2 regions of the Thermosinus carboxydivorans Nor1 genome follow, and region 2 is predicted to be linked to the other one. Evidence: riboswitches for the same ligand, from Rfam matches in the RefSeq annotation. Region 2 holds a riboswitch; the other holds the start of a gene.

What was found. Region 2 has a riboswitch for cobalamin ahead of TCARDRAFT_RS05400 (TonB-dependent receptor plug domain-containing protein). Riboswitches for the same ligand answer to the same signal wherever they lie in the genome.
Region 1: linked by a shared signal. The riboswitch ahead of TCARDRAFT_RS07355 (ABC transporter substrate-binding protein) and the one ahead of TCARDRAFT_RS05400 (TonB-dependent receptor plug domain-containing protein) in region 2 are both predicted to bind cobalamin.

Annotation. Positions count from the first base shown of each region.
Region 1 covers NZ_AAWL01000008.1:58,793-66,922, reverse strand. The annotation lists gene TCARDRAFT_RS07390 (MFS transporter) at 1-448, opposite strand, end outside; gene TCARDRAFT_RS07385 (hypothetical protein) at 671-1,018, opposite strand; gene TCARDRAFT_RS14575 (energy transducer TonB) at 1,140-1,817, opposite strand; gene TCARDRAFT_RS07375 (ExbD/TolR family protein) at 1,821-2,231, opposite strand; gene TCARDRAFT_RS07370 (MotA/TolQ/ExbB proton channel family protein) at 2,233-2,850, opposite strand; gene TCARDRAFT_RS07365 (ABC transporter ATP-binding protein) at 3,048-3,821, opposite strand; gene TCARDRAFT_RS07360 (FecCD family ABC transporter permease) at 3,833-4,831, opposite strand; gene TCARDRAFT_RS07355 (ABC transporter substrate-binding protein) at 4,840-5,745, opposite strand; cobalamin riboswitch at 5,877-6,054, opposite strand; gene TCARDRAFT_RS07350 (4Fe-4S binding protein) at 6,247-7,020, shown strand; gene TCARDRAFT_RS07345 (hypothetical protein) at 7,086-7,535, opposite strand; gene TCARDRAFT_RS07340 (FTR1 family iron permease) at 7,525-8,130, opposite strand, start outside.
Region 2 covers NZ_AAWL01000005.1:94,950-103,079, forward strand. The annotation lists gene TCARDRAFT_RS05395 (ATP-binding protein) at 1-487, shown strand, start outside; gene TCARDRAFT_RS05400 (TonB-dependent receptor plug domain-containing protein) at 523-2,334, opposite strand; cobalamin riboswitch at 2,486-2,667, opposite strand; gene TCARDRAFT_RS14910 (zinc ribbon domain-containing protein) at 3,024-3,203, opposite strand; partial or broken gene TCARDRAFT_RS05405 (IS4 family transposase) at 3,428-4,615, shown strand; gene TCARDRAFT_RS05410 (hypothetical protein) at 4,706-5,335, opposite strand; gene TCARDRAFT_RS05415 (carbon-nitrogen family hydrolase) at 5,496-6,275, shown strand; gene TCARDRAFT_RS16180 (hypothetical protein) at 6,479-6,610, opposite strand; gene dcuS (DcuS/MalK family sensor histidine kinase) at 7,016-8,130, shown strand, end outside.

The sequences.
Region 1 (8,130 bases), on a different contig from region 2:
TAGTTAAACCAAAATACCCCATCCCCTCCCCCAGCCTGGCTTTGGGAATAATATCGGCCGCCACCGTGCTGGCGGCTGTACTGGTAGCGCCCCAGCCAAAGCCGTGAATAAAGCGAATTAACAACAGGACCCCCAACGAAGGCGCCCAGATATAAGCCAGCACCGCGCTGATAAAGACCACCAGTCCGGCCAGAAAAATGCCCTTACGGCCGTAGTAGTCCAGTGCCTGTCCCGCCACTGGCCGCATTAGGACCGCCGCAACGGAAACGCTACCAACGATCAAACCGGCCGCGGCGTCACTGCCGCCCAGGTGCTTAGCATAGACCGGCAAGGTCGGCATCAGCATCTGAAAGCCGCAAAAAATGAACAGATTAGTCGTGCAAATTAAGATAAAATCTCTGGTCCACAGCTGTTCACGCGGGCTATCTGTCCTATTCCTAGCCCCCATTGTCTCATTCCTTCCACGGCTAAGTCGCCTCATTGCCTGACTGCCAAAACGTACCCGAAAAGGATAAAAGAGAACGGCTAATCCTATAATAAATGATATTTACACGAATATCTACCCCAGTCATGATTTCCCCAGGAAAAATGCAAAAAATAGCCAGTAGCGGCCGAGCTACTCCACTACTGGGTTATTACCGCGCACTAGCTAATAATTAAATTCCAAATATTACGGCGCTGGTTCTCTTTTCGTTCTGACATTTACATCTTCCACATAACGGGCATAAGCCCGGTTTTCCTCTACCCGGATCACAACATAGCGTTTGTTGTCTTCGGTAATCAGCTCATCGCCGGGATTGACAGTGACGACAGATACATACATGATCGTCGCCCCGGTGGCTTCGTCAAGAATCACATAATACTCGTAAGGCGCCTTAACCGGAGCATGGGGTTTGGGCTGAGGCGGCAGCAAAAGCTGCGGAGCTGTGAAGTATAAAACGATAAACACGGTAAGCACCCCAATCGCAAAACCGCTGAAAAAGACAGAATAACTACGTTTGCGTCCAGGCTGAGCCATTTGGTTTTACCTCCTGTTTTTTATCATTTCCGCCGCCGCGTTAAGTTATGTAAAAATAGGTCTGTTCATAACGCATTTATCTGGTTACGGGTATTAGCCGCCAACCATCTGACTCTTAAGATTACGAATTTAAGCGGAAAGCAACGGACAATGACGTGATACAGGAAACGGGGGAACCGGAGCTTTCGTCTTTGGCCGGCACAAAACGCCATTGGCGCACGGCCTGAACTGCCGCATTATCCAATATTTCATAGCCGGAAGAGCTGACAACCCATACGTTACTGGCCCGCCCTTCCGCCGTTATTTCAATTTTAACCCGAACCGTCCCTTCCCAGCCCTGGCGCCGGGCCTGTTCTGGATAGACAGGTTCGGTTTTTCGTAAAATTCGTGGCGGCAAAATATTTTTCCGTTCCATACCGGTAGATGGCCCCACTCCCGTAGCCTGGCCCGAATTGGTCGTTACCGCGCCAGCCGCAGCCCCAATCGGCGTACTTACTTCCGTACTGCTTTGCGCACTTTCGGCTGCGTCCCCGTTTTTTTGTCCTTCGCCCGTATTCAAGGCGGGTTGCAGCTGCTGCGCAGGCGTTGGCGCATCAGGGGTTTGCGGCAAAGAGGATACCGGCGAAACAACCGACGGTATATTAGAAGTGGCCCCGGCATGAGCAATAATTTCTACTTCCAAAGGCGTATCCTGCGCCGCGGGAAAGTAATCTGCCAGTCCCCCGATCGCGATTAGCAGCAAGAAGTTAACAAACCCGGAAGCGATTAGTGCGCGTTGCCAGCGTGACTGTTCCATCATCAATCACCTCGGCTTGGCCTCAGCCGCAATGGCAATCCGGCGAACGCCGGCCTTTTTCAGCTCATCAAGCACCGTGACAACCTTGCCATACTCAGCCTGTTGGTCTGCCCGCAGGACAAACGAAGTGTCCGCTGACCGGTCAAGTTCGGCCTGTATCCGGGCGCCCAAAAGCGCCGGCGGTACTTCTTCCCGTTCAAAGAAAACCGTACCCTGGGCGGTAACAGTAATGGCCACCTGTTTTTGCATATCGGCCTGGACCGCCGCCGCTCGCGGCAGCGCAACCGGAATGGTCTTCTGCTCAACCATATATAATGTGCTCATCATGAAAAACACCAGTAAAAAGAAGATAATATCAATCATTGGTATTATCATGAGTTTAGGCTGCCGTTCAAGGCGCAAATTCCTCAGCTTCATGCTATGTCCTCCGCCCCGCGGCATCCAGTAGGCAGGTAAATGCCATTTCCATGCCGGTAATAATTCGGTCCAGGCGCTGTGCAAAATAGCTGTGGGCCACCAGCGCCATGACGGCCACGCACAGTCCGGCCGCAGTCGCAACTAATGCTTCGCCTACCCCGCCGGTAATCGCGTGAGGTTGGCCGGATCTGATGGCCATAATGCTAAAAGAATTTATCATGCCAATAACGGTACCCAAAAGCCCTAATAGCGGCGCCAACGTAACAATGGTTTCAAGGTAGCCAAGGCGTTCCCGCAAGCGGGCTACCGCCAATGCGGCAGCACCTTCCAGTGCGTTCTGGAGGAGCGCTGGGTCAAGAGCACCTTTTTGCAGTACTTTCAAAATAATTCTAGGTGTTATTCCGCTCGTTTTTTCACATAAAGCCATGGCCTCCTGCCATTGACCCTCTGCTAACTTTTTTTCCAGGAGAGCAAGAAACTCCCCGCTTGTTTCAGCGGTACGATAATACTGCCAACGTTCAATAACTATCGCTATTACCATAATGGAGCAAGCCAATAACGGATACATAACCAGTCCGCCTTTTTGAAAAAGAGCGGCTACCTGACTTAACAATTCCATTGTACTTCACCTCGTGCCAAAATATTCCCCTGCAGCGCCGCCTGCTGGGTGCTTATGTACTGAGACAGTTCAGCGCGACTGCGAAACGTAAATTCATGCACTAAATACCGGGGTTGTATATAATCAACAATCCTGTGTACACCAGGATGTTCAAACGGACGATGCTGGTCAATTGGCAGAATATCTGCAACCATTCGTTATGTATAGCTTGGTTGAACATAAACGTAGCCTTCATAATGGCGTAAGACAAAATTGAGCCCATACATTACCCCAAGAATTTCTTCAGTCAATACGTCAGGCGAACCGTAGGCCAGCATCCTGCCATCTTTTAATAAAGCAAGATGGGTGCTAAACCGCAGCGCCAGATTAATATCGTGAAGAACGCCAATCACGGCGATGTTGTTTTTCGCGGTCAATTCCTTAATCAATTTTAATATCAGGAACTGATTGCGAATATCCAGATGAGATGTTGGTTCATCGAGCAGTAAAAGTTCCGGACACTGCGCCAAGGCCCGGGCAATTAAAACTTTTTGCCGTTCCCCCTGGCTGAGCTGACTCATATTGACCTGCCGTTTTTCCCACATTCCTACATCATTAAGTACTTGTTGGACAATCCGATGATCTTCAGGAGTCTCGCCGCCAAACCGGCTGATGTGGGCAAACCTTCCCATGAAAGCAGTCTGGTATACACTGTAATCAAAGGTCGCATCTTCTTCACTAACAACAGCAATTTTTTTCGCCAGCGCCCGCCGCGAAAAAGCTCTTATATCCTGGCCGCAAATATTAATGCTGCCTTTTTGGACAGGCAGTACACCGCCGATACACCGAAGCAATGTTGATTTACCAGTACCATTGGGAGCAATAATGCTCAGAAAATCGCCCCGATTAACGGTAAAGGTAATATCCCGCAGGATTAGCTTTGACCCGTATCCCGCTGATACAGATCGCACTTCCAATAGAGGGTTCTGCATTTCCATCCCCTTCACTTGCGTCCAGATGAATATAAGATGTAAAGAAAAAAGGGACTGCCAAGCAGCGCGGTGATCACGCCTACCGGGACTTGGGCTAACGGATTGACCATACGTGTTATCCCGTCAGCCCACAGGAGAAAGATCGCTCCCCAAAGCGCGCAAAGGGGTATTAACAGGTGATGCTGCGGACCTACGATCTTACGCAAAAGATGTGGGACGATAAGGCCGATAAACCCGATAACCCCGCTAACCGCAACAACGACACTGGTAATCAGCGTTGTACTTAGCAACAAAATAACTTTAACTTTCACCACATCAACGCCCAAAAACTGGGCGTTTTCTTCACCCGCAGTCATAATATCCAAGTCACGGACATAAAGCATAATCACCGCCATACCGGCTGCCACCATCCCGGCAATCAGAACTAAACTTGCCGGGGGATTACTCAGGCTGCCGAGCAGCCAGAACAGAATAGCGCCAATTTGCTGGGTATGGAGAACCATGATCAAACTGAGGATAGCGTTAAGCATTGAGCCAAAGGCAACGCCGGCCAATAATAATTGATTGGTATTGATACCGCCGCCCTTAACTCTTCCCAACCCGTACACGATAAATATCGCCGTGATACCGCCGAGAAAAGCAAAAAAACTGATATAGGACGTTAGTTTAAAAACAATAGCAATCGCCGCTCCTAAAGCTGCGCCGGATGATACCCCCAGGATAAACGGGTCGGCTAGCGGATTGCGGAACATCGCCTGATAGCAAGCTCCCGAAACGGCCAAACTGCTGCCTACTAACAGGGCCAGGGCGATACGAGGCCAGCGAATATTCCAAATGATTTTTTCAACCGCCGAAGGTATTTCGGTGGTTGATACTGCAGGAAAAATCTGTTTAACGAGAACACTAGCGATGATGCGAAGGTCAATGGCCGCCGAACCAATGAGCAGCATGCCGAGAACAGTTCCTGCCAAAATACCGCCAGATATTATGATTGCCAGCGGATGTTTCATTCTATATCTCATTGTTCACCGCCATTTTTTCCATGTAAAATTTCGCCTATCTGCTCAAGGGCAATAAAACTCCGCGGTCCCGGTCTGCCCAAATAGTCATCAGATACATAAAAGACCCGCTTACGCCGAATCGCCTCAATATCGGCCACTTCGGGCTTGCTGATTACCCGGCTTTCTTTGCCGGCCATGCCATTGCGCACAATAAGATAGGTATCAGGATTATACGCATAGAGGGCCTCGTAATCACAAGGTGTATAATCGGCCTGCCGGTCTGCCGCAACATTTATGCCGCCGGCCTGCGTTACAATATCACTGATGTAGGATTTAGCTCCCACCGTGAGCAAAGGCACGTCCCAGACCTCAATAAACACCCGGTGAGGAGACTTGTCCGGCTGGTTCAAGGCTTGAACCGCTCTCAGCTTTTGTTCAAGTTGATTAGCGATTTTTTCACTGTTATCTTGTTCGTGGAGCAGCTCGCCTACCAGCCGGACGGCTTTGATCACGTCAGCCATGCTTTGCGGCTCAATCGCCACAACCTTGATGCCCGCCCGTTCCAGGCTTTGGATTACGCGCAAGTGCATTTGTCCACTGGTAAACACAATATCGGGCTGCATGAGAATGATTGTTTCCACGTCAGGATCGTAAAAACCGCCAACCTTGGGTAGCGCCCGAGCCGCATCGGGATAGTCACAATATGTGGTCACCCCCACGAGGCGGTTTCCAGCGCCAACGGCAAAAATAATTTCGGTATTTCCGGGCGAAAGCGAGACAATTCGCTGCGGTTTTTGCATCGTAGCTTCAATAGGTCGCCCGAGAAAATCAACAAGCTTGGCTTCTAATACCGGCTCCGGACTAGGATTTAGCCCGGATAAAACAACCTTTGCCATTAACGCCAGTAAACATAGCAATATCACGCGGTAACATCCTGAACGCAAATGCCGCCAACCTTCCTTAAATAATTAATCCCGGCCCACGCCAGCCGGGATGAAGAACTTACTATGTACTAAGTGCAACATAATCCCCTCCCCATCGCTCGTGGGTCCATGCGGTGATTGTCAGTTAGGCAGTTCTCCTGGCTCTGGCTCATAGCTACCCCAACCTTCCCAAGGCCTAGCCTCAGTGGCGTATTTTGGTTCGCTCCCCATTACAGTGGCGGGACCGCGCCGGTCTTGCACCGGACTTCCCTATTAAGCCCTGTGGGCACCTAACCCATATATTAAGTTATAATTTCTTTAAGTTATTTTATCACCTTGGGCTTATGGCGTCAAAAATTTTTTGAAGCATTCATGTATCGATAACCGCAAATCATCAGTTACGATATCCAACTTCTTTCGCGCAAGCAGCGGCGCAATTCGTACAAGTAATATATAATGTAAGTAGACCGGCATATCCTATTACTTATAACGAGGTGAATCATGCTGCTTTTGGAGGATATTGAAAGACAGGTCAACCGCTTTACCATGGAAAGTCCCCTAAATGTGGTAGAACCGCTCGGCGGCCTGCGGATCTTTGATCCGCCACTGATCGGCATCGCCGCTGCCGACGACCCGCTATTCGCAGAATTAAAAAAAGAAAGCGTCATCGGGTCCCACCATCTCTTACCGCGCGAGTGGCTTCCCAGCGCGCAAACGGTAATTTCCTATTTTCTACCCTTCACCGCGGCAATACGCATCGCCAACCGCAGTGACGGGCTTCCGGCCACCGAATGGCTATACGGCCGAATCGAAGGCGAACGTTTCAACGAAGCCCTCCGGCGCTTTTTAGTTGACTTGTTAACAGACAATGGGCACGAGGCGGTTGCGCCGGCCCTGGACGAGCGGTATCAGGTAATAAATAAGCGCAGCAACTGGTCAGAGCGGCACGTAGCCTATATTGCCGGCCTCGGAACCCTAAGCCTTAACTGTTCGCTCATCACCGCCCGCGGCTCGGCCGGCCGGGTCGGCAGCATTGTCACCAGCCTGGAACTTGCGCCAACTGTGCGGCCGTACCGGGAAATTTATGAATACTGCACCCGGTGCGGCGCCTGCATCCGCCGCTGCCCGCCCTTGGCGATTGACGAAAGCGGCAAAAACCACCAAATCTGTTCCGATTACGTGGACAACGAAACCAAAAAGCGCTACGCTCCCCGTTACGGCTGCGGTAAATGCCAGACCGCCGTACCCTGCGAAGACCGGATTCCCGGCCGGTAAATCTCACTACCTATCGGTCGCATCAGAGAAACAGCCCGACATTATGCTGTCGGGCTGCCTTTTTACTATTTCAGTTGCGCCTCAATATCCTTGAGGACCTTGCTAACGACTTCATACTCTTCTTCCATCTCGGATTTTCTGGGTTTATCTTTCTTAAGTTCGTCACCTATTTCTTCAATCGCATGGTCGAGCTTCTTCTTAAGCTCTTCGTTCTTGATGAACGGCTTCAGACCAGTAAAGGCATCGTTCAAAGCCTTGAATTCGTTGCGGGCATCCGCAAACTTTTCTTCTTTCGACAGCTGATAAATCTTTACGTTCTGATCTTTTATCACTTGTATGTACTTCGCGGCATCGTTCTGCGCTATGGTGTCAGTTTTAGCCACCTGTTGAGCCTGAGCGGGAGGCTGGGCTGGAACCGAGACTTTGGCATCGGTGTTCGAACCGCAGCCGGCGACTAGTGTTAAACCCGAAATTAATGTGCCAATAATTAACCCTTTAATTACTTTACTCTGCATGTTGGGTCCCTCCATTAGTCGAGTGAATTTTTTGCGGCGTCCTAAAAAACATGTACATTGTTCCCGCCAGATAACTTACATAGGAAATTACCTGGAAAAGGGAAGGGGAGGAGTTATAGCCGAAGAGGGCCATCATAATTCCGCCAAAAAAGTCGTCTTCGCTCAAGAAACCACTGGTATCCCAGATCCTTTTGGCAATCGGCGGCAGTAAATTGGCTTCATGGAACTCGCCAATGGCATTGCTAAGCATTCCAGCAGCCATAAACAGCAAGAGTACGCTCGTCCATTTGAAGAAGGCCGCGATATTTACCTTTCGGCTGCTCTTAAAAACCACGTATCCTACAACCACCGCCATGATTAGACCTAATAGGCCTCCTGCCAAAGCTTCCCCCGGGGTGCTGGAAGACGTAGTTCCAATTAAGAAAAGAACGGTTTCTACGCCTTCACGGAGTACCGATACAAACGCGAGGACGGCAAGGGCGGTAACAGAACTTGAACTTACTGCAGCCTGCACCTTGGCGTTGATAGAAGCAGTCATCCCCTTTCCGCCGCCGTGCATCCAGAACACCATATAGGTAAGGACTATGACGGCAGT
Region 2 (8,130 bases):
AAATGATCTGACGGATTTACCGGCGATTATGAACGCTGCCCGCCAGTGGGGCAAAAAGTTTATTGTGTTTATTGACGATTTGTCGTTCGAGGAGACGGAAGCAGGCTATAAACAGCTGAAATCGGTGATGGACGGCGGAGTAGAAACAAAGCCGGATAATGTACTGATTTATGCGACATCGAACCGACGGCGCTTAATTCGGGAAACCTGGCAGGACCGTGCCGGCGATGAAGTTCACCACCAAGATACGATTCACGAAAAAATTTCGCTCGCGGACCGGTTTGGCATTACGCTGACCTATCCCTCGCCCAATCAGGACGAGTATCTGCGCATCGTCGAGGATATTGCCCGCAAAAACAATGTCGATCTGCCGACGGTTGAGCTTAGGGCACAGGCGCTGCGCTGGGAAATGGCCCATTCGGGCCGTTCCGGCCGGATTGCCAGACAATTTGTTGATGACCTGATAAGTAAAATATCCTGTGGTTGAACTTAACCACAGGATATTTTTTGTGAGTTACGTGGTTATAGCGATTGTTTAATTCCCAGGAAGATCGCGCGCTCTTGGGCAGGATAGCCGGGTACTTCCTGGTAGTGTTTGTTAAAGAGGTTACTGATGGTTAAATATAAGCTTTGTCCCTTAGTCATAGTATAGTTAAAGGTAGTATTCCACACGAAATAACTTGAAACATCACTTGTTTTACTTACATATTTTCCATAAATTTCTTGGGAAAACTTGCCTTGCTGCAGTCTTATACCCAAGTTAAAAGTATTGTACGGTACTTGCTGATTATTGTTTTCATCGCGCGAATCAAGGTAAGTGTAACCAATGTTAGCGGATACAGCCTGAGTTAATTTAGTTGCAAACGACAAAGTCGCTCCTTTTGTGGTAAGGTGGTGCACGTTTTGTACTTTCCAATCATCAGGCCCAACCTGTTTCCAATCTATTGCATCGATCAAATCCCGCTTAAATAAAGAAAAAGTTACTTCACTATCAACAGCCAGGCGTTTTTTTACACCTACTTCCGATGTCCAACCCGTTTCCGGTTTAAGGTCAGGGTCGCCGCCCCAGTTATACAAGTCGTCAAACTTAGGCGCTTTAAATACCTTGCCCCAGTTGGCAAAATAATTGGTACTATTATCGGCTTTGTATGCTAGCGCGATCTTGGGTAACCATTTTGCCCCATATTGGCTGTTATCATCATAGCGCATACCCATAGTAGCGCTGGTACGCCCGTTTAATTTATATTGATCCTGTAAATAAATTGCCTTAATAATGCGGTCACGAACCGTGTCGGGTGCATAAACCGCTGTTGACACAACTTCCTTGCGCCATTCGCTTCCCCAGGTCAAATAATTTTTATAGTCAATTTGTGCACTGTCCTGATATTCTATTGCTCGTACTTTATTCTTATAAAAATATTTATCCATGCCCGGAAGCGCATAATAGGTCCGTTCGTGTTCATTGTTATAAAAACGCACGACACGCTCGCCATCACCATGTTTATCACTATAACCAATACTCCAGTTATGTCGCAAATAGTCGTTAATTCCTTGCATAGATCCTAGATAATTTCCCGGGTTGCCACTGTGGCTACCATAATAATCATAAGTAAAAGACAGTCCTTCGGTTTCATTAAGTTCCCGATCCAACCGCAGTGTCGCGTTCTTACCCCGATAATCACTGTTTGGTCGCTGACCTTCTGTAGCTTCTTTCAGGCCGGTTATATACCAATGCCATCCTTTTTCCGAACCTTGGTTAGATAAATTGAAACGACTTGTCGCATCACTGCCAAAGCCGGAATTTACTATTGTTTTGACATTGCCAGTTCCACGTTTGGTTATTATATTGACGACGCCCCCAACAGCGTCAGCCCCATATAATACTGAGCCTCCCCCACGGACAATCTCAATTTTTTCGATATTGTCGGATAATAATATGTTATTTAAATTAATACCGCCTGCACCTGAGCCTATCCCTTGTGGTAGATTCATCCGTTTACCATCAATCAAGACTACGATCCTGTCAGTACCTAATATGTAAGGAATTGCCAGTTCTCCCGGGCCACCATTGCGCAAAACTACTACCCCCGGCACGCCTTCCAGGGCCTCGGCTAAATTTCTCGCTCCTTTTTGCTCAAGCTGCTCGCCGGTAATTACGGTCACATCCCCCGGTGCGGTTGCAACTGTTTGCGGCACTCTAGCCGCAGTAACGGTAATTTGGTCTAGTTGGAAAACAGGGTCCTCAGCTGCTTGGACCGGATTGACCAGCAGCAATGTGCCCATTGCCAAAGTAGAAGCAATTCTTTTCACTAAGCTTTTCGTCCTTTTGTTCATCATCTTACCTCTTTTCTAAAATGAGTGGAAAATTTAGATTGAATGCACACGTATTTGTAATTTCATGACTTCTCCCTAATTAAAAATCCCGGCTAATAGCCGGGAAGGATAGACTGCATGAATAATCCCCTCCCCATCGCTCGTGGGTGTAGCGGTGACTGTCAGATAGGCAGTTCTCCTGGCTCTGGATCATCGCTCGCCCAAACCTTCCCAGGACTTTCATCCCAGTGGCATAACTTGGGTTTGCTCCTCATTACAGTGGCGGGACCGCGCCGGGCTTGCACCGGACTTCCCTATTAAGCCCCGTAGGGCACCTATCCCGATTGTATGAAATTGTGATTCAAGTAGTAGTATTTTCTATTTCATCCTCCATACTACCATTTTTGGCAACGTAATGTCAATGCTGCCCCCTTAATCGGGGCATTTACTTCACATACCGGTTTTTTGCACGCGGCAATGCAAGACGGTGGTGCAGGCATGATTTACTAACGCCAAGAATTTTCCGAAAAGATGGCTAATTTCCTGCAGGTGTATTTTGTCCAATAAAGTGACATCCTCCCCTCAATAAATTGAGGGGCATCCCAACGTGGGATGGCGATTGACCAATCGCAGGTTAGCCAGCAATTCCCCGGTCGACCCGGATCATCACCTTGGCCTTAAGGGGTGCCACACTCCCCTTTCTCCTAGGGTCATGCCCCAAGAGCATTGGGCGCTTTGGCGGCAATGTTTAAGGCACCAACTCTGTCCGCATCGGATTGGTAGCCACATTTGATACATTTGAACCAACCCTGCGTTTTGCGGTTGTAGCGGGAAACATTCCCGCACTTCGGACAAGTCTTGGAAGTCTCTTTGGGCAGTAGTGTTGCAATAAACTAGCCTTGAAAATATCAATGTTCAAATCGGTCAAAATGTCATTAAAATAAGCCAAAATCGCTATAAAGGGCAATATTATCCTAGCAAATCGTAAAAAAACTCCTTATAATAGAGGTGTAGCAGGTAACCCTGTCCACGCACTCTAAAATAAGGAGCCAAAATGCATGGACAAGGATACCACAAAAACCACATTTTTTAAAGTCTTTTTAAAGTCTTTGAAGCCTTTCCTCTAGAAAAATTTTTGCAAGTTGTCGCCAGTGCCGGTTGCGATCGTTATGTGAAAAAGCTCAAAACATTGAAACTATTATACTTGATGCTCATTGCCCAATTCTTAGGGCTTGATTCTTTGCGGGATATCGCTACCCGGCTTACTTGCGACAAGCAGCTGCAAAAATTGTTGCATCTTACCTCCATCAGTGCATCTACATTATCGAGACGTCTGCGAAATATTGATCACCGTGTTTGGGAACAATTATTTGCTGAAGTAAAGCGTCAAATCTGGCAACAAGCCAACAAGACCGGCGCTGTGCGGCAATACCAACTCAATGTTATCGACTCCAGCACGATTACTCTTTGCCTGCGAAAGTATCTATGGGCTGATTACCGTAAAACCAAAAGCGGCATTAAACTGCATCAGCGCATCACTATTCATGGTGGCAATTCATATCCAGATAGCGCCGTTCTAACCTCTGCCCGCAAGGCTGATAAAACGGTCATGGATGAGCTGGTAGTCACCTCCCCCGATGCCTTAAACGTATTTGACAGAGGCTATGTTGATTATGCTAAGTGGGATGATTACTGCAGAAAAGGCATTCGGTTCGTGTCGCGTCTAAAAAGCAATGCTATCATTGATGTTTTGGAAGAAAAAAGCGTTGAAACAAACCAGGTTTTAGCAGAGAAAATTGTGCGCTTGGGCAACGCTTATACCACCCAAATGACACATCCGGTAAGACTAATTGAAACTCGTGATAACCAAGGCAACGCTGTAATTATCGTAACCAATGAACTAACACTGCCAGCTGCAGAAATCAGCGATATTTACTGCATGCGCTGGCAAATAGAACTGTTTTTCAAGTGGATCAAACAGCACCTTGTTGTCAAAGAGTTTTTCGGAACTAGTCAAAATGCCGTATACGGGCAAATCTGGCTAGCGCTGATTGGATATTGTTTGCTGCAAAACCTGCAACAAGAATTGCCAAAAAGTGTTTCCCTGCTTGAGGTATTGCGGGCGGCACAAATGTTTTTGTACCAGGCGTTCAATGAATTAATAGCTGCTTTAAGCCGACCGCCGACGAAAACAAATCATGGCAGACAGTCGCTTGATGCTGGTTATGACCAGTTGATACAGATAATCGACCAACTAGGCACAGACTGGCTTGATATTGTAGATGAAGGGATGTATCTGTAGTACGTTGAACAAGAAAGCTGGATAGGACTGGAAAATGTGGCCGCAGGGTTGCCTTTATGCCGTCGTTGCTTTAAATAAGCAGAAGAAAAGTTAAGACTGAATATTCGGGAAATATCCCAACTTGTGCAACTGCTTTTTTCTATATTCTTCCACTTGACATTTTTTATCATTTTTTATGCAACAGTACTGAAGAGATATAGAAACGTACCATTCGCCGCCTTTATCACGCCAGATTTCCATAGACCCCTGGCGGCAAGAACCTCTTGCCAAATCTATGAGTTTTCTGACATGATATAAAGAAGCGGCAATAGGTACGGCTATCTGGCTTCTGCCGGAAGAGACAGGAAATTTAATAACCCACGTCCCGGAAGGGAGCTGGTGGAGAGAGTAGCAGTCCTGCCGCACCATTACCGGAACCATTGTCTCAAACTTAGGCAGACTAGCCTTTTTACCCCTTTGCTTGCGGGAAAGGTAGGAGCGCCTGGCAGACAAGGCTTTAAGCATGGCGCACTGGAGCGTACCTCGATTTAGGTCGAATAATCCCGAAGCCTGCTTATAAGTTTCACGGTTTAAAACTGCCCGGCTGACAGTATTGAGTGCTTCGGCCTGGGCCAGGAACCAGGAGCACGCCTGGTGGTAGATCTCCAGCATCCGGATCATTTTCTCCAGCTTACCTTTGTTGGGAGACAGGAGTTTCATTTTAAGAGTTATAGTTTGCATTTAATATCTCCTCCGGTTTGCTTAAATTATAGCATAACCAGGGGAATTTTCAAATCGCCATTCATCCCCCGATTAAAATCAGGGGTATTCTGGCGGAAATTTTGTAAAAAATTACCCACCGCTACGAAGTGGCGGTGTTGGGGGAGGAGATGGTTGAGTAATGAAAGTTGCGCTGCTGCAAATGGATATCGTCCTGGGCGACGTTGAGGCCAACCGCCAAAAGGCGCTGGCCATGCTTGAGCAAGGCGCTAAGGCCGGCGCCAAATTGTTCGTACTGCCCGAACTGTGGACAACAGGCTATGTGCTTGACCAACTGCTGAAAATTGGCGAGCCTGACGGCGGGCCTACCGTCAAGATGCTGCAGCAGTTTGCCAAAGACAATGGCGTAGAAATTGTCGGCGGCTCAATCGCTGAAATCCGCGACGGCAAGGTGTACAACACCATCTACGTTATTGACAGCGCCGGCGAAGTGGTTGGTAAATACAGTAAAATTCACCTTGTGCCGATGATGGATGAGGAAAAGTATTTGACGCCTGGCGACCGGCAGGGCCTATTTGATCTCAGCTTTGGCAAGGCCGGTGGCATTGTCTGCTATGACCTTCGGTTCACCGAACTGACGCGCGCTCTGGCGCTGAAAGGGGCCGAGGTGCTATTCATACCGGCCGAATGGCCGGCGATCCGCGGCCGGCACTGGCTTATTCTGAGCCAAGCCCGGGCCATTGAAAATCAAATGTTTGTCGTTGCCGTCAACCGGGTAGGCCGCGATCACAACAACACGTTCTTCGGACATTCCTTGGTTGTGAGTCCCTGGGGTGAGGTGCTGGCCGAGGGGTCGGAAACTGAAGAACAGGTGATCATCGCCGATATTGATCTGGGGATGGTGCCGGAAATCCGCCGGAAAGTGCCGGTGTTTGCTGACCGGCGTCCACAGTATTATTGATCAATTCTTAATACGAGAAGCTATTTGAAATAGCTTCTTTTGTTTTGGGCTTATTTCAGAGGTACAAACCTTTTCCCCCCACAATTATACATACGGTCTTAAAAAGATTATAGATAGTGAAATGGTATAAAAAATAGCCTCGACCTTTCTGTGAGGCGAGGCAATAAGCATAGAAGATTAGACTTCATTTATTTTTCGGCGGGTTACAAATAGTTTAAAAGCAAAAGACAACACATCGCCAAAATTATCGCGTTGCATTCAAACAAAGCTTTGGCCTGAGGCGACAAACGGCCATAAGTCATTGTTTTTTCGTTGGCGCGCCAAACGTCTTCCATGGCAATCTCCTCCTATGTCAAGTGTGTTAAATCATTCAGAAGCGGGAAAAGGATATATGATATAATTAAGAAAAATTATTTAATTCAAAATATATATAAAAAATAGGCAATTTTTATGACTGATAAGTATTGATATAACAAGTCGATAATATACCAGAGAAACCTTTGATGTCAAGACAATTTTGTGTGTTTAACTTGTGAAAATGTCACCGTTTTAGGTGACATTTTCACAAGTTGATATGCTGGAAGTTAAGGCTTGGCAAAGGCAGGGTTATTGATTTGGTTATGGAATATGTTTATTAACCGAAGATTAGTGTGTGTTGCTAAGACTAGTTGTAAGGCGAGTATAGCAGGCATGTGGTTGAGTAGTCTGTTTTTCGGCGTTATAAGCTGGAGGCGCTATTTATGGTAAAACCGGTTTTAACTCTGCAGACGAAAATAATACTTCTTGTCTGGACGGTCGTGGCGGTGGCGCTATTCATTACCAACATGCTGATTACGCGGCATATTACTTACACTATTGAGACCGGAATGGGTGAGAACGCGATAAATATCGCCCGGCTTGTTGCTCGCTCGCCGACGATAGTTGGCGGTCTGACCGGCAGCATAGCCGAAAGCAACATCCAAAGTTTGGCCGAGGCAATGCGGCAGGCAGCTAATGTCGAGTTTATCGTCGTACTTGATATGAATGGCATTCGCAAATCGCATCCCAACCCACAACAAATTGGCCAGCATGTTGTCGGGGGCGATGAAAGCCGGGCGTTGCGAGGCGAGGAATACATATCGATAGCGGAAGGCACGCTAGGCCATTCGCTCCGGGCGTTTACCCCAGTCTTTGCGCCTGATGGTCGGCAGGTAGGAGCCGTAGTAGTGGGAATATTGCTGAATAGTGTCCAGCAGGCAGTCCAGCAGAGTAAAAACCTTGTTTATATTGCGACGGCTCTGGGCTTAGCAATTGGTGTTATCGGCGCCATGCTACTTGCCAGGAGCATTAAAAAAACGTTGTTTGGACTGGAACCGTCAGCCATTGCTAAGCTGCTCGAAGAGCGCAGCGCTATGCTGCAGTCGGTGCACGAGGGGATTATCGCTGTTGACACCAACGGTAACATAACTCTTGTTAATAATGAAGCGTTGCGTTTGCTTGCGCGCGCTGGCATCCACGGAAATCCATTGGGACAATCTGTCGAAGAATATATACCGAATACTAAACTAAAGGATGTCCTTCGGTCAGGCCAGGCGGACCTCGGCCAGGAACAAAATATCAATGGAGTTATCATTTTGACCAATCGTGTCCCGGTAATTGTTAATGGCCAGATTGTCGGCGCAATCGCCACCTTCCGCGATAAGAGCGAAGTACATCGTTTGGCGGAAGAACTTACAGGTGTTCGCAATTATGTGGAGGCCCTCCGGTCGCAAGCGCATGAATTCATGAACAAGCTGCATGTCATCTTAGGCATGGTCAGGCTGGGATGTTACGACCAGTTGGCTGCTTATATAAATCAGATTGCTCACCAGCAGCA